DNA from 4 places in the Microbacterium sp. WCS2018Hpa-23 genome. Region 1 is predicted to be linked to each of the others. Evidence: predicted binding sites of a transcription regulator. Region 1 holds the regulator's gene; each other region holds the start of a gene.
The links. The regulator HrcA, encoded in region 1, represses chaperone genes, less so after heat shock. The targets are predictions, from matches to a motif close to TTNGCACTCGNNNNNNNCGAGTGCNAA.
Positions count from the first base shown of each region.

Region 2: a site for HrcA is predicted at 1,647-1,673, ahead of RQG77_RS04090 (Hsp20/alpha crystallin family protein). Genes of this name have one in related genera too.
Region 3: a site for HrcA is predicted at 5,924-5,950, ahead of groL (chaperonin GroEL). Genes of this name have one in related genera too.
Region 4: a site for HrcA is predicted at 1,568-1,594, ahead of groES (co-chaperone GroES). Genes of this name have one in related genera too.

Region 1 is NZ_JAVTIZ010000004.1:126,079-133,650, reverse strand. It holds gene lepA (translation elongation factor 4) at 1-210, shown strand, start outside; gene RQG77_RS08145 (DUF1990 family protein) at 282-935, shown strand; gene hemW (radical SAM family heme chaperone HemW) at 952-2,175, shown strand; gene RQG77_RS08135 (carboxylesterase family protein) at 2,191-3,606, opposite strand; gene hrcA (heat-inducible transcriptional repressor HrcA) at 3,698-4,729, shown strand; gene dnaJ (molecular chaperone DnaJ) at 4,769-5,884, shown strand; gene RQG77_RS08120 (16S rRNA (uracil(1498)-N(3))-methyltransferase) at 5,899-6,627, shown strand; gene RQG77_RS08115 (HIT domain-containing protein) at 6,671-7,018, shown strand; gene RQG77_RS08110 (PhoH family protein) at 7,083-7,572, shown strand, end outside.
Region 2 is NZ_JAVTIZ010000002.1:110,373-117,944, forward strand. It holds gene RQG77_RS04080 (LLM class flavin-dependent oxidoreductase) at 1-765, opposite strand, end outside; gene RQG77_RS04085 (DUF2795 domain-containing protein) at 826-1,062, opposite strand; gene RQG77_RS04090 (Hsp20/alpha crystallin family protein) at 1,150-1,572, opposite strand; gene RQG77_RS04095 (MerR family transcriptional regulator) at 1,695-1,979, shown strand; gene RQG77_RS04100 (sodium:proton antiporter) at 2,042-3,772, shown strand; gene RQG77_RS04105 (dicarboxylate/amino acid:cation symporter) at 3,874-5,307, opposite strand; gene RQG77_RS04110 (hypothetical protein) at 5,452-5,784, opposite strand; gene RQG77_RS04115 (YbjQ family protein) at 5,828-6,256, shown strand; gene RQG77_RS04120 (hypothetical protein) at 6,311-6,526, opposite strand; gene RQG77_RS04125 (helix-turn-helix transcriptional regulator) at 6,611-6,841, opposite strand; gene RQG77_RS04130 (DUF2975 domain-containing protein) at 6,838-7,458, opposite strand.
Region 3 is NZ_JAVTIZ010000005.1:33,340-40,911, reverse strand. It holds gene RQG77_RS09425 (ATP-binding cassette domain-containing protein) at 1-768, opposite strand, end outside; gene RQG77_RS09420 (MmcQ/YjbR family DNA-binding protein) at 899-1,282, opposite strand; gene RQG77_RS09415 (SOS response-associated peptidase family protein) at 1,288-1,941, opposite strand; gene RQG77_RS09410 (DMT family transporter) at 1,996-2,937, shown strand; gene RQG77_RS09405 (nitroreductase family protein) at 2,938-3,486, opposite strand; gene msrB (peptide-methionine (R)-S-oxide reductase MsrB) at 3,483-3,887, opposite strand; gene RQG77_RS09395 (DUF2332 domain-containing protein) at 3,957-4,949, shown strand; gene RQG77_RS09390 (DUF3263 domain-containing protein) at 4,959-5,216, shown strand; gene RQG77_RS09385 (LytR C-terminal domain-containing protein) at 5,286-5,864, shown strand; gene groL (chaperonin GroEL) at 5,987-7,572, shown strand, end outside.
Region 4 is NZ_JAVTIZ010000006.1:311,846-319,417, forward strand. It holds gene RQG77_RS12450 (hypothetical protein) at 1-321, shown strand, start outside; gene RQG77_RS12455 (class I SAM-dependent methyltransferase) at 326-1,534, opposite strand; gene groES (co-chaperone GroES) at 1,678-1,974, shown strand; gene rarD (EamA family transporter RarD) at 2,118-3,074, shown strand; gene RQG77_RS12470 (ABC transporter substrate-binding protein) at 3,219-4,487, shown strand; gene RQG77_RS12475 (ABC transporter ATP-binding protein) at 4,638-5,399, opposite strand; gene RQG77_RS12480 (ABC transporter ATP-binding protein) at 5,396-6,361, opposite strand; gene RQG77_RS12485 (branched-chain amino acid ABC transporter permease) at 6,408-7,385, opposite strand; gene RQG77_RS12490 (branched-chain amino acid ABC transporter permease) at 7,388-7,572, opposite strand, start outside.

The sequences.
Region 1 (7,572 bases):
GCCAGGATCATCGCCCGCGAGACGATCAGGGCGCTGCGCAAGGACGTGCTCGCCAAGTGCTATGGCGGTGACATCAGCCGCAAGCGCAAGCTCCTCGAGAAGCAGAAAGAGGGCAAGAAGCGCATGAAGATGGTGGGCCGTGTCGAGGTGCCGCAGGAGGCGTTCATCGCCGCGCTCTCCGGCGACGTCGAGGGCAAGGACAAGAAGTAGGGCCCTTGCGGGTCGGGCGTTCCCGGCGCGTGGAGGGTGATCGTCCAGGAAACGGGAAGTAGGCTGAAATCATGCGGCGCGGGACTTTCCGAGACGACACGGTGGACTATGCGGCCGTGGGTGCGACCCACGCGCCCGATCTGATGCAGTACCCGCCGGAGCGCAGCCTCCCGGCGGAGAACTCCTGGCGGATCGGCAGCGGCATCGAACGTTTCCAGTCCGCCGGTGAATCGCTCCTGACCTGGACGGCGCAGCGCGCCTCAGGCCTGAGCATCGAGGATGTCCGCCCGGCTCCGGGCCCCGCGTACGCCGGGGTGAGCTTCGATGCGGAGGGCACCCCGATCGCCCCGAGCAAGAATGACGTCGAGCAGCGCTTCGATGCCGAGGGCACTCCGTTCGCTGGTCCCGGGATGACCCTTCGTCTGCATGGGCGTGTGAGCGGGATGCGCGCGGATGCCGAACTCCGTGTGATCTCGGTCACCGAAGAGAAGCGTCGCATCGGATTCGTGCTGGGCACGGTCGGCGGCTCCGTCGTGCGCGGTGAGGAATCCTTCGACATCGACTGGCGCGAGGACAACGACGAGGTGTGGTTCTCGGTGCGCGCATTCGATGCGCCGAACTCCCTGCTGTACCGCGTCGTCCCCGCGCTCGTGAAGCGCCGTCGCCGGGAGCTGTTCGCGCGCTACCTGCGGGCGATCTCTCCGCTCTACGCGACTCCGGTCTGATGGCCGCAGTTCTCTGATGGCCGGTCCCCTTCCTCTGGGCGATCCGGCACCGGCAGACGGACGCCTTCCGTCCGATCTCGCGATCGACCCGGCTGTGCCGTTCTCGGCGTATCTCCACGTCCCCTTCTGCCGGGTGCGCTGCGGCTACTGCGACTTCAACACCTACACGTCCGGCGAGCTTCGCGGTGCGAAGCAGGAGGACTACGCCTCGACGCTGATCACCGAGATCGACCTGGCGAAGCGCGTGCTCGCGGATGCGGGCGCGCTGCGCCCGATGGACACTGTGTTCTTCGGCGGAGGCACGCCGACTCTCCTGCCCGCGGGAGATCTCGCCCGGATGCTCGGTGCGGCGACCGACGCGTTCGGTCTGACGGACGGCGCCGAGGTCACGGTCGAGGCGAACCCCGACACCGTGACGCCCGGGGTCGCCCGCACACTCGCGGATGCCGGTGTGACGAGGCTCTCGATCGGCATGCAGTCGGCAGTGCCGCATGTGCTCGCCGCTCTCGACCGCACCCATCGCCCCGAGAACGTGACGACAGCAGTCGCGGCGGCGAAGGATGCAGGCCTCGCGGTCAGCGTCGACCTCATCTACGGAGCGCCGGGGGAGTCGCTGGCCGACTGGGAGGCATCGCTCGATGCGGCGCTCGCGCTCGAGTCGGACCACATCTCGGCCTATGCGCTGATCATCGAGGACGGCACGAAGCTCGCGCGGCAGATCCGCCGAGGTGAGGTGCCGACGCCGGACGACGACCTGCAGGCCGACATGTACGAGCTCGCCGATGCGCGTCTCGCAGCGGCGGGCTTCGACTGGTACGAGATCAGCAACTGGTCGCGCACTGTGGAACAGCGCTCGCGACACAATCTCGCGTACTGGCGGGGAAGTGACTGGTGGGGCTTCGGCCCCGGCGCGCACAGCCACATCGCAGGGCTCCGGTGGTGGAACGTGAAGCACCCGGCCGCCTACGCGCAGCGTCTCGCCGCCGAGGAGTCGCCGGCCGCCGGAACCGAGCGTCCTGATGCGAAATCGAGGACCCTCGAGCGGATTCTGCTGCTGAGCCGCATCCGCGAGGGGATCGCGGTCGCCGACCTGCAGCCGGACAAGCGCACGCGTGTCGCCGGCCTGATCGCGGACGGCCTCGTCGACCCCGCCGCCGCGGTGCGCGGGCGCGGGCGCGTGCAGCTCACACTGCGAGGACGCCTGCTCGCCGATGCTGTGGTGCGCGAGCTCACGGACTGACCGCGTATCGGGTCGCTACGGCAGCAGGTCGAGTGCCTCTGTACGTCGCTGTGCGACGGTGGAGGACTGGGTGTCGAACAGTCGCGTCATCCGTTCGGGGCCGAACCGTGGCCACCCCGGGTCACCGGTCTTGATGAAGGAGATCCACGCCGAGTGCATCTCGTCTGCAAGGTTCTGCGGCGCATCGGCTCCGGCGAGCCGTTGTGCTTCGGGGTCGCGGAGGCGGTCGAACACGAAGCCCAGCTCGAGAGCGTGAGCCGCACGCAGATCGCGGACAGTGCTCTGCCAGGCGAATTCGTAGACATAGGTCGGCGCTGTGCGCGCCCTGGCCAGTCGGGTCAGCGGCGCGCGCAGCATGATGTCTGTGGCGAGCTGGCCGAAGATCTCGCCCGTGGAAGCTCCGGGAAAGGTCGCACGATAGGCCGCGACGGCCGTCCGCGGGATCCGCAGAGCGAGTCGTGCGAGCAGCAGCTTCGAGGGACTGACTCCGGCGAGGGCAGCCGGGGGGAACCAGAGACGATACTCGTCCGTGTTGCTCCCGATGAGAAGCGGGACGTCGGTGTCGGCGAGGACCTCGTGCGGCGAGTGGGGAAGAGACTCGGCATCCACCGCGAACTGGAACCCGGGCGCCCCGCCCAGCGGCGACGAGCCGGCGGCCTGTCGCCTGCGCGCATGGAGCAGCTTCGCAGGGGACGCTCCGAGGAAGCCCGCGCGGTCGGCCCTGATGCCGAGCTGCTTCGCCAGCTGCGCCGTGACGCGGCCCGCTCTTTTCGCGGTCTGCGCCTCGAGCGGTCCGGATTCGATGATCGCCCGCGCGATCATCGAGCGCGACGAGAGGTTCGCGAGCAGACCGGCGACGATCGCACCCCCGGCGGATTCACCCATGGCCGTGATCTGCGACGGGTCGCCGCCGAACGCGGCTATCTCGCTGTGCACCCAGGCGAGTCCGGCCGCGGCGTCCTGCAGACCGAGATTCCGAGGGGCACCGTCGAGCACCGAGAAGCCCTCGGAGCCCAGACGGTAGTTGATCGACGCGAACACGATCCCCGCCCGAGCGAACGCGGCTCCGTCGTAGAGGGGGAGCGCGGCGGTACCCCGCTCGAGCGCGCCGCCGTGGATCCAGAGGACGACGGGCGCGCCCGCGGCATCCTCCGGCGCCCAGATGTTGGCCGAGAGGATCTCGTCTCCCGGGATCTCGACCGAGCCCAGCAGGTCGCCGATCGCCCCGGGGTACGGATGCTGCGGAGCCGTCGGACCGAACGCCGTGGCGTCCCGGACGCCCTCCCACACGGGAGCGGGCTGCGGCGCGCGAAAGCGGTTCGCCCCGAACGGTGCGGCGGCGTACGGGATGCCGAGGTAGCGACGCACTCCGCCGATCGCTTCGCCCCGCACGATTCCGGTGGACACGGTGACCTGCGGCGCGACACTCATACCCGTCATCGTAGGGCGATCAGCGCGGCACCCGCCTCGGCGGGTAGAATTGGCACTCGTACCCAGTGAGTGCCAGAGGGAGGGGGTTGCGATGGTCAGTGAAAGAGGCCTCCAGGTTCTCCGCGCGATCGTGCAGGACTACGTCGAGACGCACGAGCCGGTCGGCAGCCGATCGATCGTCGACCGCTATTCGTTCGGTGTGTCCGCTGCGACGATCCGCAACGACATGGCACTGCTCGAAGACGAAGAGCTCATCGCCGCGCCGCACACATCATCGGGTCGAGTCCCGACCGACAAGGGCTACCGCGTCTTCGTCGACCACCTCGCGCAGCTGCGTCCGCTCACGGTCGCGCAGCGCACGGCGATCGAGTCGTTCCTGACGGCGCCCTCCGACCTCGACGACCTGATGGTGCGCACCGTCCGTGTGCTCACCCAGCTCACGGGACAGGTCGCCCTCGCTCAGTACCCGTCGTTCGCGCGGGCGCACCTCACCCATCTCGAACTCGTCGCGTTGTCGCCCAACCGGCTGCTGATCGTCCTCGTCACCGATGCGGGTGGGGTCTCCCAGCGCATGGCGCCGCTGCCGGTCGATGTCGACGAAGCCGACATGGCGATCCTCCGTGCGCGTCTGTCGGCGCTCATCACCGGGCGCGCGGTGAGCGATGCGGCCGAGCGACTGCAGAACCTGCTCGCCGCAGACGAGCACTCGCGCGACGTCGCGCTGCGGGCACTCGCGACGATCATCATCGATGAGCTCGGGGCTTTCCGTCAGGAGCGCCTTGTGATGGCGGGAGCGGCGACCCTCGCGCGACGCGAGCAGGACTTCCGCGGCAGCATCCACCCTCTGCTCGAGGCGATCGAAGAGCAGGTCACCCTGCTGCGCCTGATGAGCGAGATGGAGGCGGACTCACATGGCCTCGCGGCCAGCATCGGTACCGAGAACGCCTCGTTCGGCCTCGGAGAGGCATCGATCGTGGCCAGCAACTACGCCGCGCCCAGCGGCACGGCGCGTGTCGGCGTGATGGGGCCGACGCGCATGGACTATCCGAGCAATCTCGCGGCTGCGCGGGCTGTCGCCCGCTATCTCTCGCGGATGCTCGATGAAGACGAGGCGTCCCGCTGACGCGGGCGCCCAGAGAACAGCACACGCAGAAGGGCCATTGTGGCAGACCACTACGAGGTACTCGGCGTCTCTCGCGACGCCTCCACCGACGAGATCAAGAAGGCGTACCGACGTCTGGCTCGTCAGCTCCACCCCGACGTGAACCCGGGTGAAGACGCCGCCGAGCGGTTCAAGCTCGTGACGCACGCGTACGACGTGCTCAGCGACGACGAATCGCGTCGTCGCTACGACATGGGCGGCGGAGACGGCGCTGCCGGCAACTTCGGCGGCTTCGGCGGTTTCGGTGACATCTTCGAGACGTTCTTCGGTGCGGGTCAAGGCGGCGGCAGGGGAGCGCGTCCACGGTCCCGCCGGGAGCGCGGACAGGACGCGCTGGTCCGCGTGACGCTTGATCTGGGCGACGTCGTCTTCGGTGCGCACCGTGACATCGAGGTCGACACCGCTGTCCTGTGCGAGACCTGCAACGGCTCGTGCTGCCAGGAGGGCACGTCTCCCGTCACCTGCGACATCTGCGGTGGCTCCGGTCACGTGCAGCGCCAGGTGCGCAGCCTGCTCGGCAACGTCGTGACGTCGCAGCCGTGCGGCACCTGCGAGGGCTACGGCACGACCATTCCCTACCCGTGCGGCACCTGCGGCGGTCAGGGACGCGTGCGCTCGCGCCGCACGGTCTCGCTCGACATCCCGGCCGGCGTCGAGACGGGCCTGCGTCTGCAGCTCCCCGGATCCGGCGAGGTCGGCAAGGCCGGCGGCCCGAACGGCGACCTGTACGTCGAGGTCACCGTCAATCCGCATCCGTCCTTCAGCCGTGACGGCGACGACCTGCTGGCGACGCTCGAGGTCTCGATGCCCGACGCGATCCTCGGCACCGAGACCACGATCCAGGGGCTCGACGGCGAGGTCGACCTCGAGGTCCGCTCCGGCGTGCAGTCGGGTGACGTCCTGACGATCAAGGGTCGCGGCATCACTCCACTGCGAGGCAGCCAGCGCGGCGATCTCCGCGTCGGCGTCCAGGTGGTCACCCCGACCAAGCTCGATTCCGCACAGCGGGCGCTCATCGAGGACTTCGCGAAGAAGACGAAGGCGCCGGGCCCCCAGCTGGCGCAGTTCCAGCAGGGACTCTTCTCGAAGCTCCGCGACCGCTTCCGCTCGCACTGACCCGGACGGCGCTCATGGCTCTGCACTTCCTCGTCGAATCGTCGTCGGATGCCGCGGTCGGCGACCTCGTGTCGCTCACCGGGGCCGAGGCCAAGCATGCCGCGGTGGTCCGCCGTCTCCGCGTCGGCGAGGCGGTGACTGTGGGCGACGGTGCGGGCGTATGGCTCACCGGCATCGCAGAGGAGGTCTCGCCCTCCCGTGTCGACGTCCGTGTGTCCGAGCGATCCGCAGACCTGGCGCCCACTCCTCGTCTCGTCCTCGTGCAGGCGCTGGCGAAGGGCGATCGCGACGAGCTCGCGGTGCAGGCAGCGTGCGAGCTCGGCGTCGACGAGATCGTGCCGTGGCAGGCGAGCCGCAGCATCTCGAGGTGGGAGGGCGCCAAGGCGATCAAAGGCCGAGAGCGCTGGGCGACAATCGTCCGCGAGGCGGCCAAGCAGGCGCATCGTGCGTGGGTGCCTGAGGTGTCGGCCCCGGCATCGACCGCAGATCTCGTGAAGCGTACGTCGTCCGAGCGCGTGCTGCTGCTCGATCCGAGCGCGACCACGCGGTTGTCGGAGCTCGAGCCCGACGGCCGAGACCTCGTGCTCGTGGTCGGACCGGAGGGCGGCATCTCGGACGATGAGCTGAAGAAGCTGTCTGACGCCGGCGCCGAGCGCGTGCTTCTCGGAGACACGGTGCTGCGCACCTCGACAGCCGGCCCCGCAGCTATCGCGGTCCTGTCCGTGGCGCTCGGCCGCTGGTGATCGGCTACGGGCCCGTCCGTGCTGCGGTCAGTAGACTGGGAGCATGTCCGAGCCCTCGATCTTCACGCGCATCCTGAACGGTGACATCCCGGGCGAGATCCTGCTCGACACCGGTCGGGTGTTCGCGATCCGTGACATCAACCCGCAGGCGCCGCTGCATGCGCTCGTGATCCCCAAGACCGAGGACTATCGCGACGTGACCGAGCTCGCGGCGGGTGACCCCGGTCTTCTTGCGGAGATGGTCGCAGCGGCCGCGCAGCTCGCGTCCGAGCACGCGAACGGGGAGTACCGCCTCATCTTCAACAACGGCGCGAGCGCCGCCCAGTCCGTCTTCCACGTGCACGCCCATGTGCTCGGCAACATCGAGGAGAACAAGCTCGTTGGCTTCTGACGAAAACGATTCTGTGACCGCATCCGACACCGCCGTCGAGAAGATCTATGCCGACGGTGTCGCCATGGTGCAGCTCCTCGGCCCCCAGGACCGACTGCTGCGGATGCTCGAGAAGGAGCACCGCGACGTGCAGGTGCTCGTACGAGGCAACGAGATCACGCTCACGGGTGCGGCTGACGCCGTCGCGAAGGCGAAGACACTGGTCGACGAGCTGATGACCATGACGAAGGCCGGGCACGACCTCGCTCCGAGCGATGTGACCAGTTCCGCGCGCCTCCTGCGCAATGACGGCGGTCCTCGCCCGAGCGAGGTGCTCGGCGAAGCGATCCTGTCGACCAGGGGCAAGGTCATCCGACCCAAGACCCTCGGCCAGAAGGAGTATGTCGACGCGATCGAGGAGAACACGATCGTCTTCGGCATCGGCCCGGCCGGTACCGGAAAGACCTACCTCGCGATGGCGAAGGCCGTCCAGGCGCTGCAGCGCAAGGAGGTCACCAGGATCATCCTCACGCGTCCTGCCGTCGAGGCCGGCGAGCGTCTGGGCTTCCTGCCCG
Region 2 (7,572 bases), on a different contig from region 1:
GCGCGACATCATGCGCAGCTGGGGGAGCGCCCGCGCCTCGGCCTCCTCCTGAGTGGGGGATGCCACGACGTTTACCGTCAGGAAGGTGCGGGGCTCGGGGTGCTCTTCGCTCGGCTGGTATCCCGTGCGGTAGAGATCGAGTGCGCGCTCGAGGCCCTGCCCTGAGAAGTGGTTCGCGAAGACGTACGGCAGGCCGTGCGATGCGGCGAGCTGGGCGGAGTAGTCGCTGGATCCGAGCAGCCACACCTCGGGGCTGCCGGTGGCCGACGGCGTCGCGTGCACCGTGTACTCGCCGCCGGACGTGAAGCGCACGGTCGCGCCCGCGCCCGAGATGAGAGCGGCGATGTCCTGAACGTTGCGGGGGAACTGCTCGACGTCGCTCGTCGTGCCCGATCCGCGCAACAGCTGCGTGATCACGGGGTCGCTGCCGGGGGCCCGGCCGAGGCCCAGGTCGATGCGGCCGGGGGCGATGGCCTCGAGGGCGGCGAACTGCTCGGCGACGATCAGCGGAGCGTGGTTGGGCAGCATGACACCGCCCGAGCCCAGACGGATCTGCGTCGTGCGCATCGCGGCTGCGGCGATCAGCACCGGAGGAGTGGTGGATGCCACAGCGGGCATGTTGTGGTGCTCGGCGAACCAGTAGCGGCGATAGCCGAGCCGGTCGGCGGTGGCCGCGAGGGAGAGGGAGGCGGAGATCGCCTCGGCACTGGTCTGCCCGGTGCGAACCGGGACGAGGTCGAGAACGGAGAGCGCGGTGGAAGTCATCCCCGGATGCAACGGCTGGGGCGGGCGCGGCATTCCCGCCCGCCTCGTGGCCGGTGCGTGTCAGGCCGCGACGGGCGCAGCGGATGCCGAGGGGACGAGCTCCTCGGCGAGCGCATGGCGCGTGAGGTGGTAGCGGATGTGCCAGGCCGCGCTGAAGCTCTGCTCGGGAAGCTGCGCGAGTGCGGCGCGGTCGTCGGGGCCGAGTCCGTCGCGGGCTGCTTCGCGGAGCAGGTCGTCACGCGTCGCCGGGTACTCCATTCCGCGGAGGAACCGGTCGAGTGCAGGGGAGGTGTGCATGAGGGAGTCCTTTCCGGATGACGGGAGAGGTGGGCCGGGCTGCACCCGGCCCACCGGAATCGGACGGTGATCGTCAGGGGCCGATCGTCAGGCGGTGATCGACTGCCGGTTGTCGCTCGATTCGACCTCGATCTTGCGGGGCTTGGCGCGCTCGCTGACAGGGATGATCACCGAGAGCACCCCGCTCTCGTACGAGGCGCTGATCGCGTCGAGGTCCACGCCGTCGCCGAGCGAGAACTGGCGGAGGAACGAACCGGCCCCGCGTTCGCGGGCGAGCCAGCGGACACCTTCGCGACCGTCGGCCGTGCGCTGCGCACGGATCGTGAGTTGTCCGCCGTCGAGGTCGACGTCGATGGACCCAGGGTCGATGCCGGGAAGGTCCGCGTGCAGGATGTACCTGTCACCGTCGCGGTAGAGGTCCACCGGCATGAGACGGGGTGCGCGGACGGAGTCCAGCACGCTCGCAGCGAAGCGGTCGAGCTGACTGAACGGATCGAAGGACATGGCCATGAGTATCTCCTTTCGAGTGGCCCGAGTGGGCGATGTGGATGCAGATTATCTGCACCGATGGCTATAGATTTTTTATAGAACAGGGCGAGATAGAATGCAAGTGCTGAGAGAGGGAGATGCCGATGGGTGAACGCGATTCGAGCACACCGCTGTACGGCATCGCCGTCGCAGCGCAGCTCAGCGGCGTCCCGGAGGCCAGTCTGCGGCTATTCGAAGCCAAGGGTCTCGTCGCTCCCGCGCGCAGCGACGGAGGCACGCGCCGCTACAGCGACGACGATCTCGAGCGCATTCGTCGGGTGACGGGGCTGCGCGTCGAGGGCATCAACATCGTCGGCATCCGACGGGTCCTCGATCTGGAAGATGAGAACGCCGGGCTGCGCGACGAGCTCGCCGACGACCGCGGCTGACCTCGTGCTTCGACTCGGGGTGCACATCGTGCGACGTCGAGGGAGGGCAGTACTTTAAAGGCATGGATGCCGAGATCTTCTACGTGCTCGTCGGTGCTGTCGTCGTGGCGGCGATCGCCCGATGGCGCGGCTGGCCGGCACCGCTGCTCGTGACGGTGGTGGCGCTCGCGGCATCCTTCCTGCCCTTCGTGCCCGACGTCGAGATCGACGGCCACCTGCTGCTGAACCTCGTGCTTCCGCCGCTGCTGTACTCGGCCGCCCTCGACGTGTCGTTCGTGGGCTTCAAGCGCAGCCTGCCGCAGATCCGCCGGCTCGGCATCACTCTCGTGCTGCTCACATCGCTCGCGGTGGGGCTCGTGGCGTGGTGGATCCTGCCGTCGCTGACTCTGCCGGGCGCACTGCTGCTGGGAGCCATCGTCGCGCCGCCGGACGCGGTCTCGGCGGCCGCGATCGGTCGCAAGCTCGGTCTGCCTCGGCGCATCATGACGGTGCTCTCGGGGGAGAGCCTGATCAACGACGCGACCTCGCTGACCCTGTACCGGGTGTTCGCGGCGATCATCGCCGGTGCCACGGTCGGCATCGTCGACGGCATCGGGCAGTTCCTGCTCGCCGTCGGGGTCGGCGTCGCGATCGGACTCGTCTTCGGCATCGTGCTGCACCAGCTGCGCATGCGCATCAACGACGCCGTCGTCATCGGCACCTTCGGCCTGCTCGCCCCCTTCGGCGCGTACGCGATCGCCGAGCACCTGCTCGGATCCGGTGTGCTCGCCGTCGTGGCGATGGGGCTCTACGTCGGCTACAACTCCCCGCGCACCGACTACACGACCCGCCAGCAGGAGACGCCGCTGTGGCTGTCGGCCGACCTGCTCCTCGAGAGCTTCGTGTTCGCTTACATCGGCCTGCAGTTCCCCCGGGTGCTCAGCGACCTCGGCGGCGAGGAGGTGGGGCGCATCCTGCTGCTCTCGGGTGCCGTGATGCTGGTCGTCCTCGTCATGCGGCCGCTCTACGTGTACCCGGCGAACGGGTGGGCCAACTTCCAAGACCGCAAGCGACTCGAGCGCTGGGATCGCACGGTCGAGTCCGGCGCCTTCGACGAGCGACGACGTGAGTCGAAACGCTGGAAGGACTACAGCGCCGAGGAGCTGCGCTCCAAGATCGTGCGCGACCGCATGGCCGGGCTGCAGCTGACCTGGAAGGACAACGCCGTCATCTCGTGGGCGGGAATGCGCGGCGTCGTCACGCTCGCGACAGCGCTCGCCGCGGCCGACCTCGCGGCTCTCGACACCGAACCGTCGCATGCGATCGTGGTGGTGGCTTTCATCGTCACGGTCGGCACACTGCTGCTGCAGGGCCTCACGCTGCCACTGCTTATCCGCGGGCTGGGCATCGCCAGTGATGTCGACGACGCAGACGACGAGAGAGCGATCGCCGAGGTCAAGGAGAAGAGCCGCGAGGCGGGCAAGGCGTTCCTCGCCGAGAAGCGCGTCGAGTGGGAGCAGAAGTACGGCGAGGTCGACCTCAGCGTCTTCGACGCGTTCACCAAGCGCATGACCCGGGTCGAGAAGGACACCGATGAGGCGCAGCAGGTCGAGGATGCCGCAGCGCGGCCGTCGTACGACGATCTCGTCGCCCTCTCGCGCGGGTGGCTGCAGGTGCGTCGCGACATCCTGCTGGCCGAGCGTGACGCCGGCAACCTCGACGAGGAGGTCATGCGCGAGCTGATGACCGCGATGGATGCCGAGGAGCTGGCGCTCGACACGCGTGGCGCCACGCGCCAGCAGGGCCGCGCGTAGCGCCCGCTCAGGTCCCGAACACACGCGGCGGTTGCGGAGTCACCTGCCGCACGCACGAGCGCCTCGCCCGGTGAGGGGCGAGGCGCTCGGGTGATGCGGGGTCAGCGGCGGCCGGCCGGTTCCTTCTCGGCGTCCGCGGTGCCGGATGCATCCGCCTCGGGCGCGTCGTCGTCGGAGTCGTCGGCGAAGGGCAGGCCTTCGCGCGGGGCGTTGTAGAGCTCCTCGTCGAGGATGCCCTCGCGCTTGGCGACGATGGTCGGCACGAGCGCCTGGCCCGCGACGTTGACCGCGGTGCGGCCCATGTCGAGGATCGGGTCGATCGCGAGCAGCAGGCCGACGCCCTCGAGCGGCAGGCCCAGGGTCGACAGCGTCAGCGTGAGCATGACCGTCGCGCCCGTGGTGCCGGCGGTGGCGGCGGAGCCGACGACCGAGACGAGCACGATCAGCAGATACTGCACGAGGTTCAGCTCGATGCCGAAGAACTGCGCGACGAAGATCGCGGCGATGGCCGGGTAGATCGCGGCACAGCCGTCCATCTTGGTCGTCGCGCCGAACGGCACGGCGAACGAGGCGTACGAGCGGGGCACACCGAGGTTGCGCTCGGTGACGCGCTCGGTCAGGGGCAGGGTGCCGATCGACGAGCGGCTGACGAACGCGAGCTGCACGGCCGGCCACACGCCCGAGAAGTACTGCTTGATCGACAGGCCGTTGGTCTTGACGAGGATCGGGTAGACGACGAACAGCACCAGCGCGAGGCCGATGTAGACCGCGATCGCGAACCAGCCGAGCGAGGCGAGCTTCTCCCAGCCGTACTTGACGACCGCCGCGCCGATCAGACCGAAGGTGCCGAGCGGGGCGATGCGGATGATCCACCACAGCACGCGCTGGATCACCTTGAGCAGCGACTCGGTGAACGCGAGGAACGGCTCGGCCTTCTTGCCGGCCTTGAGCGCCGCGATGCCCACGGCGACCGCGATCACGATGATCTGCAGGATGTTGAAGTTCACGCTCGACGAGAACGTGCCCTCGGCGGCGCCGGGGTTGGTGCTGACGCTGAGGCCGAGGAAGTTCTGCGGGATCAGGCCGAGGAGGAAGTTCCACCACGTGCCCACCGTGTAGGGGTCGCTCGGCTCGAGGCCGTCGCCGGCCCGGTTGCCGGGCTGGATGACGAGGCCCAGCGTGATGCCGATGGTCACGGCGATGAACGCGGTGATCGCGAACCACAGCAGGGTCTGCCCGGCGAGCCGTGCGGCGTTCTGCACGCGGCGCAGGTTCGAGATGCTGGCGACGATCGCGGTGAAGATCAGCGGCACGACGGCGGTGCGCAGCAGCGTGACGTACGAGCTGCCGATCGTGTCGAGCGTGGCCGAGAGGCCGTTGGGGCTGTCTGCCGTGGCGCCAAGCTGGCGGGCGATCAGACCGGCGGCGATGCCGAGGACGAGGGCCGCGAGGATCTGGAAGCCGAACGAGGTCAGCAGCTTCCGGACGGGACCGCGGGTGTCAGGCGCCTTCGTGGCGCGGACGGTGGTGCTCATTGGATCGGGGACTCCAGAATCGGTGCGCGCCGTGTGCGCGCTTCCGTCCACGCTAGGAGTCGGGCCGGAATCCCGAGGCCGAGATGACGAAGGATGACGGATGCCGAAGCATCCGTCATCCTCTGTCGATCGGAATGGTGCGGGTCAGCCCGCGCACTCCTCGATGTTGTCCTGCAGGATCTTCGTCGTCAGGGCCTTGTCCGCCTCGCTGGACTGCTTGTCCTCGCCGTTGGCGAGGAACGTGAGGGTCTCGTTGCTGAGCTCGGAGTCCACCAGGTAGCCGGCGAAGCACTCGGAGGCGCCGTCGGGCAGCTCCTGGCCCTGCGAGGTGAAGAACTCGTCGAGGCCGGCGGCGACGTCGTCGGCGCTGGGGCGAGTGGATCCGCCGCAGGCGGCGAGCGAGAAGGCGAGTGCCGCGATGGGCAGCGCCATGAGGAGGCGGGAAGAGGTGCGCAGGTTCCGGTCGTTGAGCTTCATGCGCTCAACGCTATCGGCTCACAGCGAATGCATAGAAGGGGTTGTGCCGATTCGTCTCGCGCTGGTAATCCGTGTCGACGCCCGGGCATGGCACGATGTCCTCATGTTCATGGTGACGACGAACGACATCCCCGGCTACCGCATCACTCAGGTGCTGGGGGAGGTCATGGGCCTGACGGTGCGCTCGACCGACTTCGGGCAGGGGTTCACCGCCGGGTTCCGCTCGCTCGGCGGCGGTGAGATCCCCGAGTTCACACAGGTCATGTACGAGGCGCGGCAGGTCGTGATGCAGCGCATGTGGACCGAGGCTCAGCAGCGCGGCGGCAACGCGATCGTCGCGATGCGCTTCGACGCAGGGTCGATCGCGAACTTCACCGAGATCTGCGCCTACGGCACGGCCGTGGTGGTCGAGCCTCTGACGCCGGTCGCGCAGCCTCAGCCGCCCCAGCCCCCGCAGCCTCCGGTCGCCTGAGGTCTCGCACGTCAGACGCGTCGACTTCGGCCCACCTCTGCGACGGTCGCGATCTCACTCGCCACGCGTGATCTCCATCACCTGGGCGGTCGTCCGACCAGCTGGGAGGACGCCTCGAACGCGATCAACCGCCTGTTCGCCGCTCTGAGATCGGACGATGTGGAGATTGCGACTGTTGTCGATCAGATCCCCTCGATCTCTCACCTCGAAATCAAGACGGTGGCGCAGCTCGGCGGGGATCGTCGCCCGCCCATCGTCGTCAATGCTCATTCGGCCCACCTCCGATCGCGTGCATCACACCGTATGTCCGCTACCTGCCCCGCGCTAGTCCGCACCAGCATTCTCGAGAGTTGCTCAGGCGAGGACGAGCAGGTCGCCGACTTCGCACTCGAGGGCGTCGCAGATCGCCCGCAGGGTCGAGTACCGGATGGCCCTGGCCCTGTCGTTCTTCAGCACCGACAGGTTCACGATGCTGACGCCGACGCGGGCGCTCAGCTCGGTCAGGGTCATGCCGCGCTCTGCGAGCAGCTCGTCGAGACGGCAGTGGATGCCGGTGAGCTCGTCGTCGTTCTCCGCCGGGCTCACACGAGTCCGTCCGTGTCGCGCTGCAGGCGGTCGCCGATCGAGAAGACGGTGGTGATCAGTGCGATCACGAAGGCGGCGAGGATGAACGTGAACGGCTCGACGCTGATGACCGCGTTGTCGAGGCCGTTGTCGGTGACGGCGGCGACGGTCGCGTTCGCGAGCATGTTGTCGAAGAAGCGTACGGCGGCGAAGCCCAGCAGTCCTGTCATCCCGGCGGTGGCGACGAGGGCCGTGCTGCGGCGGCTGAAGACGCGACCGTCGAGGGTGCGGCGGGCGAGCAGGATCAGGCATCCGATCACGACGATGATCGTGACGATCTGCAGCACCTGACCGATGATGCCGGGCACGGATGCGATCGCCGGAAGCTGCGCGGCGGTGATGGTCGCGCTGTCGAGGTCTACGGCGATGCCACCTCCTGTGCTGAGCGCCACGTCCACGGAGGTCGCGGGGCCGGCGAACTCGACCAGCACCGGCACGTCGGTGCCACGGGCGAGTTCGATGATCCGCATGATCGAATACACCGTGATGTAGGCGGCGATCAGCGCCCCGGCGATGCAGAAGCCGATCATGGCTCCGGTGTCTCCGCGGGAGAGCGTGCGGTTCTTCGTCGAGGTCATGATCCGCTCCTTATCGAGAGTCGTTATTACCGATAATCGTTAACATAACGACTGTCGATATGTTCGTCAACCCTTGCCCCGCGGGAGCGCCGTCACCGGCCGTCACGGCACTAT
Region 3 (7,572 bases), on a different contig from region 1:
ACCGACGATGTCGAGAAGGTCGGGAGCAGAGCTCACGATCTCGACCGAGGGCCCTCCGACGGCGGCCGCCAGATCGGCGGCACGGGGGGTGCGCACGCGCACGGTGTTCGTCGTCCATGCGCGCACCAGCTCCTGCAGCGGAGCATCGGCGAGCACCTGGCCGCGGCCCATCACGATCACGTGATCGGCGGTCTGCGCCATCTCGCTCATCAGGTGGCTGGACAGCAGGACCGTCCGCCCCTCGGACGCCGCGTGGCGCACGAACTGGCGCACCCAGCGCACACCCTCGGGGTCGAGGCCGTTCACCGGCTCATCGAGGATCAACGTGTGCGGGTCGCCGAGCAGCGCGGAGGCGATTCCGAGTCGCTGTCCCATGCCGAGCGAGAACTTGCCCGCGCGCTTGCGGGCGACCGGGCCGATGCCGGCGAGGTCGATGACCTCGTCGACGCGGGAGGCGGGGATGCCGTGGGTCGCCGCCATCGCGCGGAGGTGATTGCGTGCGGTGCGGCCCGTGTGCACCGCCTTCGCGTCGAGCAGAACGCCGACCTCGGTGAGCGGTGCGCGGAGCTTCCGATACTCCCGTCCGCCGACGGTCGCCGTGCCGGAGGTGGGCCGGTCGAGGCCGACGATCATGCGCATCGTCGTGGACTTGCCCGCGCCGTTCGGCCCGAGGAATCCCGTGACCGTGCCCGGCTGCACCGTGAACGAGACATCCTGGACGGCTGTCTTGTCTCCGAATCTCTTCGTGAGGCCTTCTGCTGTGATCATGTCTTCGACGCTACAGACGGCGCCCAGGCCCGCGCGTCCTCCCGGGGTACCGTTCCGCCGATGCCGGGGGTCATCCTCGAGGCGGATGCGCGGTGTCCCGCGGTGCCGGTGCCGCGTTGTCAGTGCCGAATCACGGAGCGGGGCGTCCGAACAGATTCGGATCGACCGGACGCTGCGCCTTCGGAAGCTTCTCGACGACCAATCGGTACGACTCTGTGACGAGCTCGGTCACGAGGTCTTCCTCCAGAGAAGGCCCGGGCGTCAGCGTGATCCAGTGCTTCTTGTTCATGTGATAGCCGGGCACGATGTCGGCGAACGTCTCGCGCAGCGCCACGGCGTCGTCAGGGTGCGACTTGAGCGTGATCCTGCCGGTGCCGTCGAGGGGGACCAGTAGGAACACCCGCCCTCGTACCTTGTACACGTCCCATTCGGGGCCGAACGGGTTCTCCCGCTCTGCGCCGGGCAGCTCTTCTGCGCGCTCGGTCGCGGCAGCGTTCAGTTGTGTCGAGTCCATGGTGATCAGAACAGCCGCTCCGCGCCCTTGTCGTCCTCACGAGGGGCGGCGTGCACGCGCTCGTCGAGCGTCGCGGCGGCGAGCAGTGCCTCGTCGATGATCTCCTTCGTCGGCTCGGCGGTGAGCCAGTCCTCGCTCAGCGAGGCAGGGATCAGCAGCGGCATCCGATCGTGGATGCCGGCGAGGTGCGGAGGGGCCGGGCGCATCACGATCGAGTAGCACGTGTAGGACTCTCCGTCGGCTGTGCGCCCGCGTTGGGTGACGGCGGCCATGCCGAAGAGCGCTCCGTCGTCGATGAGGAACTCGTGCCACACGCGCTCGGGCTTCTTCATCTCGTACCAGCTGGTCGCGGGGACGAGCGCCCTGGTCTTCAACCCACCGGGCCGGTCCTGCAGGCGCTCGGAACGGGTGTTGATCGACGGGAACTTCGAGGGCTCTCCGCCGATCAGGAACCCCCACCACGCAGGCTCCAACGTCGGAGAGGTCTCGGGCTGCACCACGATCGGATTGAGGTTGCGAAGGTTCTTGCCGGTCGGACGCACGGTCTCTCGAGCGTTCTCCTGCGCCCACCCCCGGAGCCCCTCGAGCACCGCCTCGTCGGCCGCAGCGAGGAGCTCGGTGTCGGTGAACCGCGGATCCAGACCATAACTCGCGCACATGCCGTCAGGGTACGCCCGGCCGCCGACATCCGCCCGCTCGGCTAGGGTCGACAGGTGTCCCAGACCCGCCGACTCTCCCCGCCCGTCGCGCTCGGCGGGGCGGTGGCGATCGGCGTCATGACCGCCATCCAGGCGCGCATCAACGGGGTGCTCGGCGTCAAGGTCGACAACGGCATCGTCGCGGGCCTCATCTCCTTCGCGGTCGGGCTCGCCGCCCTGATCGTCGTGATCGCCTGCATCCCCTCGGCCCGGCGAGGAGTCGGCCGGCTGCGCGACGGCATCCGCGATCGGACGATCCCGTTCTGGATGCTCCTCGGCGGCGCGTGCGGAGCCCTCACCGTCTCGGCCCAGGGCGTCACGGCCGGCGTGCTCGGCGTCTCGCTGTTCACGGTCGGAGTCGTCGCGGGGCAGACGCTCCACGGCCTCGTGCTCGATCGCATCGGCTTCGGACCCGCCGGCGTCGTCGCCGTGACCCCCGGGCGTGTGCTCGGCGGGGCGCTGGCGCTCGCCGCAGTCGGGATCTCGCTCAGCGGCGACGTGCTCGCCACGGCGCCGCTGTGGATGCTCCTCCTGCCGTTCGCCGCGGGTGTCGGCATCGCATGGCAGGCGGCGACGAACGGTCGTCTGGCGCAGCGGGTGCAGTCGCCCCTCTCGGCGACTCTCATGAGCTTCATCGCAGGAACGATCGCGCTTCTCGTCGCTGCGGGCATCAGCGTCGCCGTGCGAGGTCTGCCGCAGGCGCCGCCCGCCGAGCCCTGGCTGTACCTCGGCGGGTTCCTGGGATCGGCCTACATCCTGCTCGGCGCCTTCATCGTGGCGCACACGGGTGTGCTGCTGATGGGGCTCGGGTCGGTGCTGGGGCAGCTCGCGACGTCGGTGATCATCGACCTGCTGTGGCCTGCGGCCGCGGGACCCGCCCCCTGGCAGATCGTCGGGATGGTGGTCGTCGCCGTGGCGTCCGTCATCGTCGCGCTGCCGCGTCGCCGACGGAGTTGACTACTTCTTCTTGGGCTGCGGCATCCGGGTGACGAGAGCGCTGGCGTCGACGGGCTTCCGTCGCCCCGGCTTCTTTCCCGCGGGCTTGCCCCCGACGTAGAGCCACCCGAGCAGCTCCTCGTTCTTGCCGATGCCGTGAGCCTTGGCGACGGCCTTCGAGCGCGTGTACCGTCCGGTGCGCCAGAGCACGCCCCAGCCGGCCTCGTCGAGCAGCAGACTGAGCATGTGCGCGACGCCGGAGGCGACGGCCTCCTGCTCCCACCGGGGCACCTTGTCGCTCTTGCGGTAGCTGGCGACCACGGCGATCAGCAGCGGTGCACGGAGGGGCTTCGACGACGGTGACTTGTCTCCCTCGGCCTTCGCGATCGCCGCACCGAGCACCTCGCGGTCGGACCCGCGCAGCTCGATGAGCCGCCACGGACGCAGCGACGAGTGGTCGGCGACCCGTCCGGCCGCGGCGACGAGCTTCAGCAGCTCGTCGCGCGACGGCGCCTCATCTGTGACCTTCGACCAGGACTGTCGCGCGCGGACGGCTTCTAGGGCCTTCACGACTCTTCGGGCGTGAAGTTCATCGCGATGGAGTTCATGCAGTAGCGGTCGCCGGTGGGCGTGCCGAAGCCGTCGGGGAAGACGTGGCCCAGGTGCGAGCCGCAGTTCGCGCAGCGGACCTCCGTGCGCACCATGCCGAGGGTCGTGTCCTCGATGAGCTGCACCGCGTCGGGGCGGATCGACTCGTAGAAGCTCGGCCATCCGCATCCGGAGTCGAACTTGGTGCCGCTCTTGAACAGCTCGGCGCCGCACGCCCCGCACGTGTAGAGGCCTGCGCGGCCCTCGTCGAGCAGCTCGCCCGTCCATGCACGCTCGGTCGCGGCTTCACGCAGCACGGCGTACTGCTCTTCGCCGAGCTCCTCGCGCCACTCTTCTTCGGTCTTGTCCACGCTGTACGACATCGGTCCTCCTGGGGGTCTGCTCCATTCTCTCGCGTTCGACGCCCCTCGGCGCCACGAGACAATGGATGCATGACGGATGCCGTGCAGCAGCGCTACGCGCGCTTCGCCGAGCAGGAGGCGCCAGGGCGCAGCGACCTGTATGTCGAATGGGCGGAGGGTGTCGCGGGCGACCCTGAGGTGCAGGGGATCCTCGCGCGGATCCCGGAGAACAGGCGGCAGCCTCCGCTCGTGTTCGCGGTGACGCGGATGCTGGGTGCGACACTCGACGGATACGGCGCCTGGCGGTCGTTCGTCGTCGCACGTGCCGACGAGATCGTCGTCGAGTGCACCGGGCGGCGGCTGCAGACGAACGAGCCGCTGCGACTCGCCCCGTTGCTTCCCGTGCTGTCTGAGATCGACGGCCCGATCGCGCTGCTCGAGGTCGGCGCCTCCGCAGGGCTCTGCCTATACCCCGACCGGTACTCGTATCGCTTCGTGGGCGCCGACGGGCGACTGCGGTCGTCGCTCGACCCCGCTGGCGGCCCATCGACCGTGTTGCTCGAGAGTCGTGTCGAGGGAGACCTTCCCCCTATCCGGATGCCCGACGTCGTGTGGCGTGCCGGCATCGACCTCGCGCCTCTCGACGCCCGTGATGACCGCGATCGACGCTGGCTGCAGGGACTCGTGTGGCCGGGGGAGCGCGGGCGGGAGCAGCGGGTGACCGCAGCGCTCGACATCGCGGCATCCGACCCGCCGATGCTCGTGGTCGGGGACGCGATCGAGCGGATCGACGCGCTCGCCGCCGACGCGCCGCGCGACGCCACGCTCGTCGTGACGACTCCCGGCGTGCTCGTGCACATCCCCAGAGAGGCACGTGAGGCACTCGTCGACCGAATCCGAGGGCTCGACGCGCGCTGGGTCACGATCGACCCTCCCGCGCTCCTCGACGTCTGGGTGCCTCCCGTCGCCGCCGAAGGATGGCCCGGCTTCGTGGTGGCGCTCGACGGGGAGGTGCGTGCGGCAGCCGACCCACTCGGCCGATGGTGGGAGTGGCGCGCAGGGATCGACGCGCCGGCGACCTAATCTGATCTCATGCTGGAAGAGCTGAGCGAGCGGGATCGTGCGATCCTCGCGCTGGAGACCGCGTGGCCGCGGCACGGCGGCGCGAAGGAGGAGACCATCCGCACCCAACTGGGCATGAGCTCGGCCCGCTATTACCAGCTCCTCGGCCGTCTCCTCGAGTCCGAGGCGGCATTGGAGTACGACCCCATGCTGGTGCGCCGCCTCCGCCGCATCCGCGACGCGCGATCGTTCCAGAGGGCGTCGCGAACCCCCGGTTTCGTCGGCTGACGGAGCTTCCCGCCACGCGCTGAGGCGCCACGATGCGGATACACGGGTCGGTGCCGTTAGCATCGAGGAGTGTCAAAGCCCAGCCGAGATCGATTCGACGACGTCCCCCGATCGTCCGGACGCGTCGGAGCGCACCGCGCCGAAGCCCCCGGGATGAACGGCTGGGTGGTCCTGCTCTGGTCCTTCGTGGCCGCACTGGTGCTGATCATCGGCGGCATCTTCGGCTCGCTGGTGGTGATGGGGCGGATCAGCCTCTTCCCCGAGGCCGTCCCGACCGCGACTCCCACGCCGGTGGAGACCGGCGTGGTCGACGTCACGTACTCGGTGATGATCCTGAACGCCTCGCCCGACGCGGGGCTGGACGAGCAGATGCGCGATGTGCTGATCAACAACGGCTGGGCGGCCGACGCCGTGTTCGCCAGCGACAGCGCGAGCCAGGACTTCTCGACCACGACCGTGTACTACATCGCAGACGAGGATGAGCTGGCGGCCATCGGACTCGCGAATCTGATCGGCGGAGCGGCGGTCGAGCAGAGCGACTTCTACGCCGATCTGAACGACACCGGGGCGAAGCAGCTCACGGTCGTCATCGGACTCGACCGATCGACGAGCGCGCCGGAGACTCCGGCGGAGACGCCCGCCCCGTAGACCGCCGCGCAGTCCCTCCGCGCAGCTTGCACTCGAAGGGGTCGAGTGCCAGAATGGCGTTAGCACTCTCTCACTCTGAGTGCTAAACCCAACGTCTACGTCCAGGAGGGACGACAAAACTCATGGCAAAGATCATCGCTTTCGATGAGGAGGCCCGCCGCGGCCTCGAGCGCGGCCTCAACATTCTCGCCGACGCCGTCAAGGTGACGCTCGGCCCGCGCGGTCGCAACGTCGTGCTGGAGAAGAAGTGGGGCGCCCCCACGATCACGAACGACGGCGTGTCCATCGCCAAGGAGATCGAGCTCGACGACCCGTACGAGAAGATCGGTGCGGAGCTCGTCAAGGAGGTCGCCAAGAAGACCGACGACGTCGCCGGTGACGGAACCACCACCGCCACGGTGCTCGCTCAGGCACTCGTCCGCGAGGGCCTGCGCAACGTCGCGGCCGGCGCAGACCCCATCTCGCTCAAGCGCGGCATCGAGAAGGCCGTCGCAGCGATCACCGAGGAGCTCCTCGCCAGCGCGAAGGAGATCGACTCCAAGGAGCAGATCGCCGCGACCGCGTCGATCTCCGCCGCTGACCCCGCGATCGGCGAGCTCATCGCCGAGGCGATCGACAAGGTCGGCAAGGAGGGTGTCGTCACCGTCGAGGAGTCGCAGACCTTCGGCACCGAGCTCGAGCTCACCGAGGGCATGCGCTTCGACAAGGGCTACCTGAACCCGTACTTCGTGACGGACCCGGAGCGCCAGGAGGCTGTCTTCGAAGACGCCTACATCCTCATCGCGAACCAGAAGATCTCGAACATCAAGGACCTTCTGCCCATCGTCGACAAGGTGATCCAGGACGGCAAGGAGCTCGTCATCATCGCCGAGGACGTCGAGGGCGAGGCTCTCGCGACTCTCGTGCTCAACAAGCTCAAGGGCATCTTCAAGTCGGTCGCCGTCAAGGCCCCCGGCTTCGGTGACCGTCGCAAGGCGCAGCTGCAGGACATCGCGATCCTCACCGGTGGTCAGGTCATCACCGAAGAGGTCGGTCTCAAGCTCGAGAACGCCACGCTCGACCTGCTGGGTCGTGCACGCAAGGTCATCGTCACCAAGGACGAGACCACGATCGTCGAGGGTGCTGGCGAGGCCGACCAGATCGAGGGTCGCGTCACGCAGATCCGTCGTGAGATCGAGAACACCGACAGCGACTACGACCGTGAGAAGCTGCAGGAGCGTCTCGCCAAGCTTGCAGGTGGCGTCGCCGTCATCAAGGCGGGCGCGGCAACCGAGGTCGAGCTCAAGGAGCGCAAGCACCGCATCGAGGACGCCGTCCGCAACGCGAAGGCAGCCGTCGAAGAGGGCATCGTCCCCGGTGGTGGCGTCGCGCTGATCCAGTCGGGCACCAAGGCTCTCGACGCTCTGTCGCTCACGGGCGACGAGGCGACCGGTGCGAACATCGTTCGCGTCGCGATCGAGGCTCCGCTCAAGCAGATCGCGCTGAACGCCGGTCTCGAGCCGGGTGTCGTCGCGAACAAGGTCTCCGAGCTCCCCTCGGGCCAGGGCCTGAACGCGGCAACGGGCGAGTACGTCGACATGTTCGCTGCAGGAATCATCGACCCGGCGAAGGTGACCCGCTCGGCGCTGCAGAACGCAGCCTCGATCGCGGCTCTCTTCCTCACCACCGAGGTCGTGGTGGCTGACAAGCCCGAGAAGGCTGCAGCTCC
Region 4 (7,572 bases), on a different contig from region 1:
GTGGGAGCGACTGGCGAGGACTGTCTGGTGGTCGACGCGATCGACGGGATCGCGTGCGGGCCGCTGGGTGAAGCACAGTCCTCCGGCCTCAGCCTCGGCGGTATCACGGCCGATGTCTCAGGGAGCGTCGAGGAGTCCTGGAGCATCACGCTGGCTTTCACGTCGAACCAGACCCCGTACCTCGTCATCGCGGGGGACGTGTCGGCGGCCGACACCGCACAACCCGGTGTGACGGTGAGGCCCGGCGAGACGCTCGAGCTGGGTGGGGAGTACCAGGACCCGATTCAGGTGGAGATACCGTCGGACGACACCGAAGGGTGAACGGTCAGTGCGCGGCGGGCACCCTGTCGGCGAGGATCGCGCGCCGCTGGTCGCCGATCCTGGTGAGGATCAACGTCGCCGACTGACTCCCCTTGAGCGTGAGCTTCTTGCGGAAGGCCGCGGGATCGACGTCCATGCCGCGTTTCTTGATCTCGAGAGTGCCGATGCCGTGAGTCTTGAGCACTGCGCTGACGGCCTTCGGATTCGCCGCCATCGTCTCGCGTACCCGGAACGACTGCACGAACGGGCTCGTCAGCGCAGCGTCCGAGGTCAGATAGGCGATGCGCTCATCGAGCATGCCCGCATCGAGGCTCCGCCCGACGTCTCCGATCAGCCGTGCGCGGATGACCGCTCCGTCCGGCTCATGCAGAAAAGCCCCGAGTCCGCGCACGGGAACGTCCTCCGCGTCGGCCCCGGCCGTGAGTTCGTGCGAGCGCTCGCCGCGGATCACGAGTGCCGCGCGGCGGACGCCCGCACGCGCGAGCGCTCCGGTCCACAGCACCAGCTCGACGACGCTGCCCTCGGCGCTCACCCACTGCGCCTCGGCGTCGGTAGGGAGGGCGTCACGATCATGTCCGGGGCCGAGCTTGATGCCTGTCGGACGGCGGGATGCCAGATCGAAGGCCCAGTCGAGTGGAGGCGAGTAGTCGTCGGACGACACCCGCCGCGTCTCGCTGTGCCCCGAGGTGCGCCGAGCAGGATCCATCCAGATAGCACCGGTGTCGCTCGCATCGGACGGCACGTTCTCCTGCGCCGTGCCGTGCCTCACGACCGCGCTCTCGCCGAATGGCGCGAGGTTGTAGGCCGCGATCGCGGCCGTCACCTCGTCGGCATCCACCGCCTGCACGTCGAGGCCTGCACCGGCGAAGGCGAGGGAGTCTCCGCCGATTCCGCAGCCGAGGTCGGCGACGCTCGTGATTCCGGCCCGACGCATCCGCTGTGCGTGGCGGGCGGCGACACCGAGACGTGTCGCCTGCTCGAGTCCCGCACGGGTGAACAGCATCCTCGCCGCGAAGTCGCCGAACTTGGCTTTCGCCTTGGCCCGCAGATGCGCCTGCCCGACCACGGCCGAGACGATATCGGGGGAGTGTCCGGCTGATCGCAGGCGCGACACCGCGCGGGCCACATCGGCGACCTGATCGACGGGGCCGAGCGCATCCAGCAGTTCAAGGCCCTCGGGCGTGAGCAGGGCGCGCAGCTCGGAGATCTCCACCTGCCCAGCTTAGGCGGCGGCCCGATCGACGCATTGGCACTCGCATTGCGTGAGTGCCAGCGGAACGCCTAGACTGGATTAGCACTCTCGGGTTGAGAGTGCGAAAAGTCTTCCTGTCAGCGTCAAGAAAGAAGAGGTAGACCGTGTCGGTTTCCATCAAGCCGCTCGAGGACCGCATCGTCATCAAGCAGGTCGAGGCCGAGCAGACCACCGCGAGTGGCCTGGTCATCCCCGACACCGCCAAGGAGAAGCCCCAGGAGGGCGAGGTCGTGGCCGTGGGCCCCGGCCGCATCGATGACAACGGCAACCGCGTTCCGCTCGACGTCGCCGTCGGCGACCGTGTCCTGTACAGCAAGTACGGCGGCACCGAGGTGAAGTTCGGCGCAGACGAGTTCCTCGTCCTGTCGGCGCGCGACGTGCTCGCAGTCGTCGTCCGCTGAGACAACGTCTTCGGAAGGGCTCGGATGCTTCTCGCATCCGGGCCCTTTCTGCATCCCGCCAGGTGGCCACCGATTCCTGCCATTCTCTGACCAAGGCGGGCGCACGGCGAGGAGCCGCTTCGCGCCGGGAATAGGGTTGTGCGGTGCCCCCGACGAACACAGCCACGACGAACACCGCCGCCGCCCGAGCGACGCAGACCGCGGGGGTCGCGTATGCAGGGGGTGCGTACCTGCTGTGGGGTGTCCTTCCCCTCTACTTCCTGCTGCTCGTGCCGACAGGGCCGTGGGAGGTCGTCGCCTGGCGGGTACTGCTGTCATTCGTGTTCTGCATCCTGCTTCTGACAGTGACTCGCGGGTGGAAGGCGATCGGCGCGATCATCCGGCAGCCGAGACTGCTGGGATGGACCGCACTGGCCGGTGTCCTGATCTACGTCAACTGGCAGGTGTTCCTCATCGGCACCCTCTCGGGGAACATCGTCGAGACCAGCCTCGGGTACTTCATCAATCCGATCACCACTGTTCTGCTCGGGGTGTTCGTGCTCAAGGAGAGCATCCGCAGGTTGCAGTGGGCGGCGATCGGCATCGCCGCCGTCGCCGTGATCGTGATCGTCCTCTTCTATGGCGAGTTCCCGTGGATCGCGCTGTCGCTCACCGCGTCGTTCGGCGTCTACGGGCTCATCAAGAAGAAGATCGGCCCCGCGGTCGACGCGATCAGCGGTCTCACGCTCGAGTCGTTCTGGTTGATCCCGATCGCGGTGGTGCAGTTGATCCTCGTCGCCGCCACCCCCGACGGAATCACGATGGGCTCCCACGGAGTCTGGCACGCTGTGCTTCTCGCCTTCGCTGGAGTGGCGACGGCGGTGCCGCTGCTGCTGTTCGCCGCCGGCACCCGACGCATCAACCTGACCGTCATCGGGATGATCCAGTTCATCACGCCAGTCATGCAATTCATCATCGGAGCAGCGGTACTGGGCGAGCCGATGCCGCTCGAGCGATGGCTCGGCTTCGTCATCGTCTGGATCGCGATCGCCGTGTTCATCATCGACCTGCTGCTGGCCGCCCGCCGCGGGCGGAGGAGTGCGCAGCCCGAGCTGGCCTGAACCGGCGGATCAACGGCTGCGAAACCCGGTGTCGGATCGTTAACGCACCGAAACATCGGCGACCCCTACGCGAGACCTTTCAGTCCTAGTGTTAGAGCACCCGACCGTGGTCACAATCCACGGCCAGTCACGCAAGGGAGCATCATGACCGCATTCACGCGCTCGCGCAGCGCCAAGATCCTCGCCGGAGTCGCGCTGCTGAGCGTCTCCGCGATGGTCGTCGCAGGCTGTAGCAGCACGCCCTCGGACGAGCCGTCCGACGGTGGCGGATCGTCCGCCGACCTCACCCTCAAGCTGGGTTCGCTGCTGCCGCAGACCGGATCGCTGTCGTTCCTGGGCCCGCCCATGGAATCCGGCGTCGGACTCGCCGTCAAGGAGGTCAACGACGCTGCAGCAGGCGTCACGATCGACCTGACCGCAGAAGACGAGGGCGACACCGACACGAAGGCGTACGAGACCTCGATCACCAAGCTCCAGGGTGCAGGGGTCACCGCGATCGTCGGCGCCGCCGCATCCGGTGTCTCGCGCCTGATCCTCGACGGCAACGTCTCCGCAGGCATCCTGCAGATCTCCGCCTCCAACACCGGCCCCGACTTCACCGACTGGGACGACAACGGACTCTACTTCCGCACGGCTCCCAGCGACCTGCTGCAGGGCGAGGTTCTCGGCAACCTGATCGCCGAAGACGGCCACAAGACGCTGGGTGTCATCTACCAGAACGACGCCTACGGCACAGGTCTGTTCGAGAACATCAAGTCGACGTTCGAGGGCGCCGGTGGCGAGGTCGTCGCAGACGCGTCGTACAACGTCGGTGACGGTCAGTTCGACGCACAGGTCGAGACGATCAAGGCTCAGAACCCCGACGCCGTCGCGATCGTGTCGTTCGACCAGTTCAAGACCATCGCCCCGCTGCTGGTGAACGCGGGCATCTCGCCCGACAAGTTCTACCTGGTCGACGGAAACCTGTCGGACTACGGCTCGTCGCCCGACACGAACTTCCCGTTCTCGCTCGAGGGCGCTCAGGGCACCAAGCCGGGACCCGCGCTCGAGGACGACTTCACCGACCGTCTGCAGACGTTCTGGACGGGTGAGGGCAACCCCGAGGTCAACGACTTCACGTACGCGGCCGAGGCATACGACGCCGTCGTGCTCGTCGCACTCGCCTCTCTGGCGGCAGGTTCGACCGAGGGTGCGGACATCGCGGCCAAGATGGCCGAGGTCTCGGGCGGCACCGGCGACGGTGAGAAGTGCACCAGCTTCACCGACTGCGCGAAGATCATCAACGACGGAGGCACCGCCGACTACGACGGCTACTCCGGCGAGATCACGTTCGACGAGAACGGCGACCCGCAGGGCGCCTCGATCGGCACGTACGTGTACGACGCCGAGAACCTGATCTCCCGCACCAACTGATCACGAGCGAAGGCCCCGGATTCAGCATCCGGGGCCTTCGTCGTGCCCGGGACTTTCCTCGTGCCTGGGGCCTTCGTCGGGTGTCGGCCGAGCGCATATACAGATGAGGGACGGATGCCGAAGCATCCGTCCCTCTGTCGTGGTGAGCCGTCAGGCGGCGTCGGTGCCCAGCGTTCCGAGGTACAGTCCGATGACCTTCGGATCGTTCAGCAGGTCGCGCCCTGTGCCCTCGTAGGCGTCCTTGCCCTGATCGAGCACATAGCCGCGGTCGCAGATCTGCAGGCAGCGCCGCGCGTTCTGCTCGACCATGATCGTGGTGACGCCCGCCTTGTTGATGTCGGAGACGCGGATGAACGCGTCATCCTGACGCACGGGGGAGAGGCCCGCGGAGGGCTCGTCGAGGAGCAGCACCGAGGGATCCATCATGAGAGCCCGCGACATCGCCACCATCTGGCGCTCGCCGCCCGAGAGCGAGCCCGCGCGCTGCTTCAGTCGCTTGCCCAGCTCGGCGAAGATACCGGTGACGAACTCGAGACGCTCTGCGTAGATCTTGGGGTTCTGGTAGAGCCCCATCTGCAGGTTCTCCTCGATCGAGAGCGACGGGAAGACGTTGTTCGTCTGCGGCACGAAGGCCACACCGCGCTTGACCAGCTTGTCGGCCTTGAGCCCGACGATGCTCTCGCCCTTCACGGTGACGTCGCCGCTGCGGACGTTGACCATGCCGAAGATCGACTTCAGCAGCGTCGACTTGCCCGCGCCGTTGGGCCCGATGATGCCGATCAGCTCGCCCTGGCGCGCGACGAGGTTGGCGCCGTTCAGGATGTTCACCCCAGGCAGGTAGCCGGCGTGCACGTCCTTGAGTTCGACGACCACGTCGTCGGTTGGCGACGTTGCGGGGATCTCGGCGCTCATGCGTTGCCTCTCTGGTCGGGATCGGCGGTACTCGTCGCTGCGAGTTCCGCCTCGGCCTCTGCTTCGATCTGCTCGCGGAGTTTCGCCGCGGCAGCGTTCTCGATCACGGGGATGCGGCCGGTGACGGCTCCGAGGTCGAGGTCCTGGTGGGCGCCGAGGTAGGCGTCGACCACTGCGGGGTCCTCCATGACCTCGTCGGGCGGCCCCTCCGCGACCACGCGTCCCTCTGCCATCACGACGACCCAGTCGGCGATGTGGCGGACCATGTGCATGTCGTGCTCGACGAACAGCACCGTCATCCCGAGTCCCTTGAGATCGAGGATGTGGTCGAGGAGCGACTGCGTGAGAGCAGGGTTGACTCCCGCCATCGGCTCGTCCAGCATCACGAGCGTCGGATCGCTCATGAGGGCCCGGGCCATCTCGAGGAGCTTGCGCTGGCCGCCCGAGAGCGAAGCGGCGAAGTCCTTCTCCTTGGCGTCGAGCTTGAAGCGGGCGAGCAGCTCGCGCGCCTTCACCTCGATCTCCTGGTCCTGCTTGCGCCACAGGAACGGGAAGAGGCTCGACCAGAATCCCTCGCCGCGCTGGCCGGGGGCTCCGAGCTTCATGTTCTCGAGCACCGTGAGCAGCGACAGCGACTTGGTCAGCTGGAACGTGCGCACCTGTCCCATGCGCGCCACCTTGAAGGAGGGGACGCCCGAGAGGTTCTTGCCGTCGAACGACCAGGTGCCGCTGTTGGGCTTGTCGAATCCGCAGAGCAGGTTGAACAGCGTGGTCTTGCCCGCACCGTTCGGACCGATCAGCGCGGTGATCGCTCCGCGCGGGATCTCGACGTGGTCGACGTCAACGGCGGTCAGACCGCCGAAGCGTCGCTGCACGGCGTCGGCCACGAGGATCGGGTCGACCTTGGCCACTCCGGGGGCCGCAGGGCCCTTCGCGAGCCCGGTGGTCTTGGGGCGGCGGATGCTGCCGGTCTGGGGTGCAGCCTCGACGTTGTCGTCGGGGGTGGGTTCAATTGACAAAGGTCATCTCCCTCTTGTCTCCGAGGATGCCCTGAGGACGGAAGATCACGAGCAGCATCAGGGCGATGCCGACGAAGATGAACACCAGCGTCGAGGCCTGGCTGTCGGACATCGGTAGGATGCCCGCCTTCGCCAGGGCCGGAAGCAGGTTCGCCATGAACGCGAACACGACCCAGAACAGGATCGCGCCGAGAGTGGGGCCGAAGACCGTCGCGGCGCCGCCGAGAAGCAGCACGGTCCACAGGAAGAAGGTGAGCGACGTGGTGTAGCTGCCGGGGACCACGGCGGAGGGGAGGACGAACACGATCCCACCGGCTGCGCCGATCATTCCACCGACCACGAGCGCCTGCATCTTGTAGGCGAAGACGTTCTTGCCGAGCGAGCGCACGGCGTCCTCGTCTTCGCGGATGCCCTTGAGCACGCGGCCCCACGGGCTGCGCATCAGCGCCCACACGAGCAGGATCGCGATGGCGAGGACGATGATCCCGAACACGCGGTTCCACAGGTCGTTGGCGCTGAAAGTCCACGGACCGAAGCCGTAGGTGCCAGGGGGGAACGGATTCGCGTCGCGGAATCCGCCGTTGAACTGCGCGAGTCCGTCGGCAGAGTTGGTGTACTCGTCGAAGATCTGCGTCGTGAAGAGCAGGCGCACGATCTCACCGGCCGCGATGGTCGCGATCGCGAGGTAGTCGGCACGCAGCCGCAGCGTCGGGATGCCGAGGAGTACCGCGAAGAACGCGCCGCCGAGGAGGCCGATCAACATGCCGATCCACCAGGGGAGGCCGAAGGTCAGCACCGAGATGGCGTAGCCGTAGCCGCCGATGGCCATGAACGCGGCCATGCCGAAGTTCAGGAGGCCCGCATAGCCGAAGTGCACGGCGAGGCCCGTCGCCGCGAGCGCATAGGCGATCGTGACCGGGCTGAGCAGATAGACCGCGGTGTTGGAGAGGATGCTTCCGAAGTCCATGGTCAGCCCAACCTTTCCTTGCGTCCGAGCAGACCTTGCGGCCTCACCAGGAGGATCACGATGAGCACGACGAGGGCGCTCGCGTACTTGAGGTCGGACGGGATCCACAGTGTCGAGACCTCGACCGCGATGCCGACGATGAGTGAGCCGACGAGGGCGCCGAACGCGGTGCCGAGACCGCCGAGCG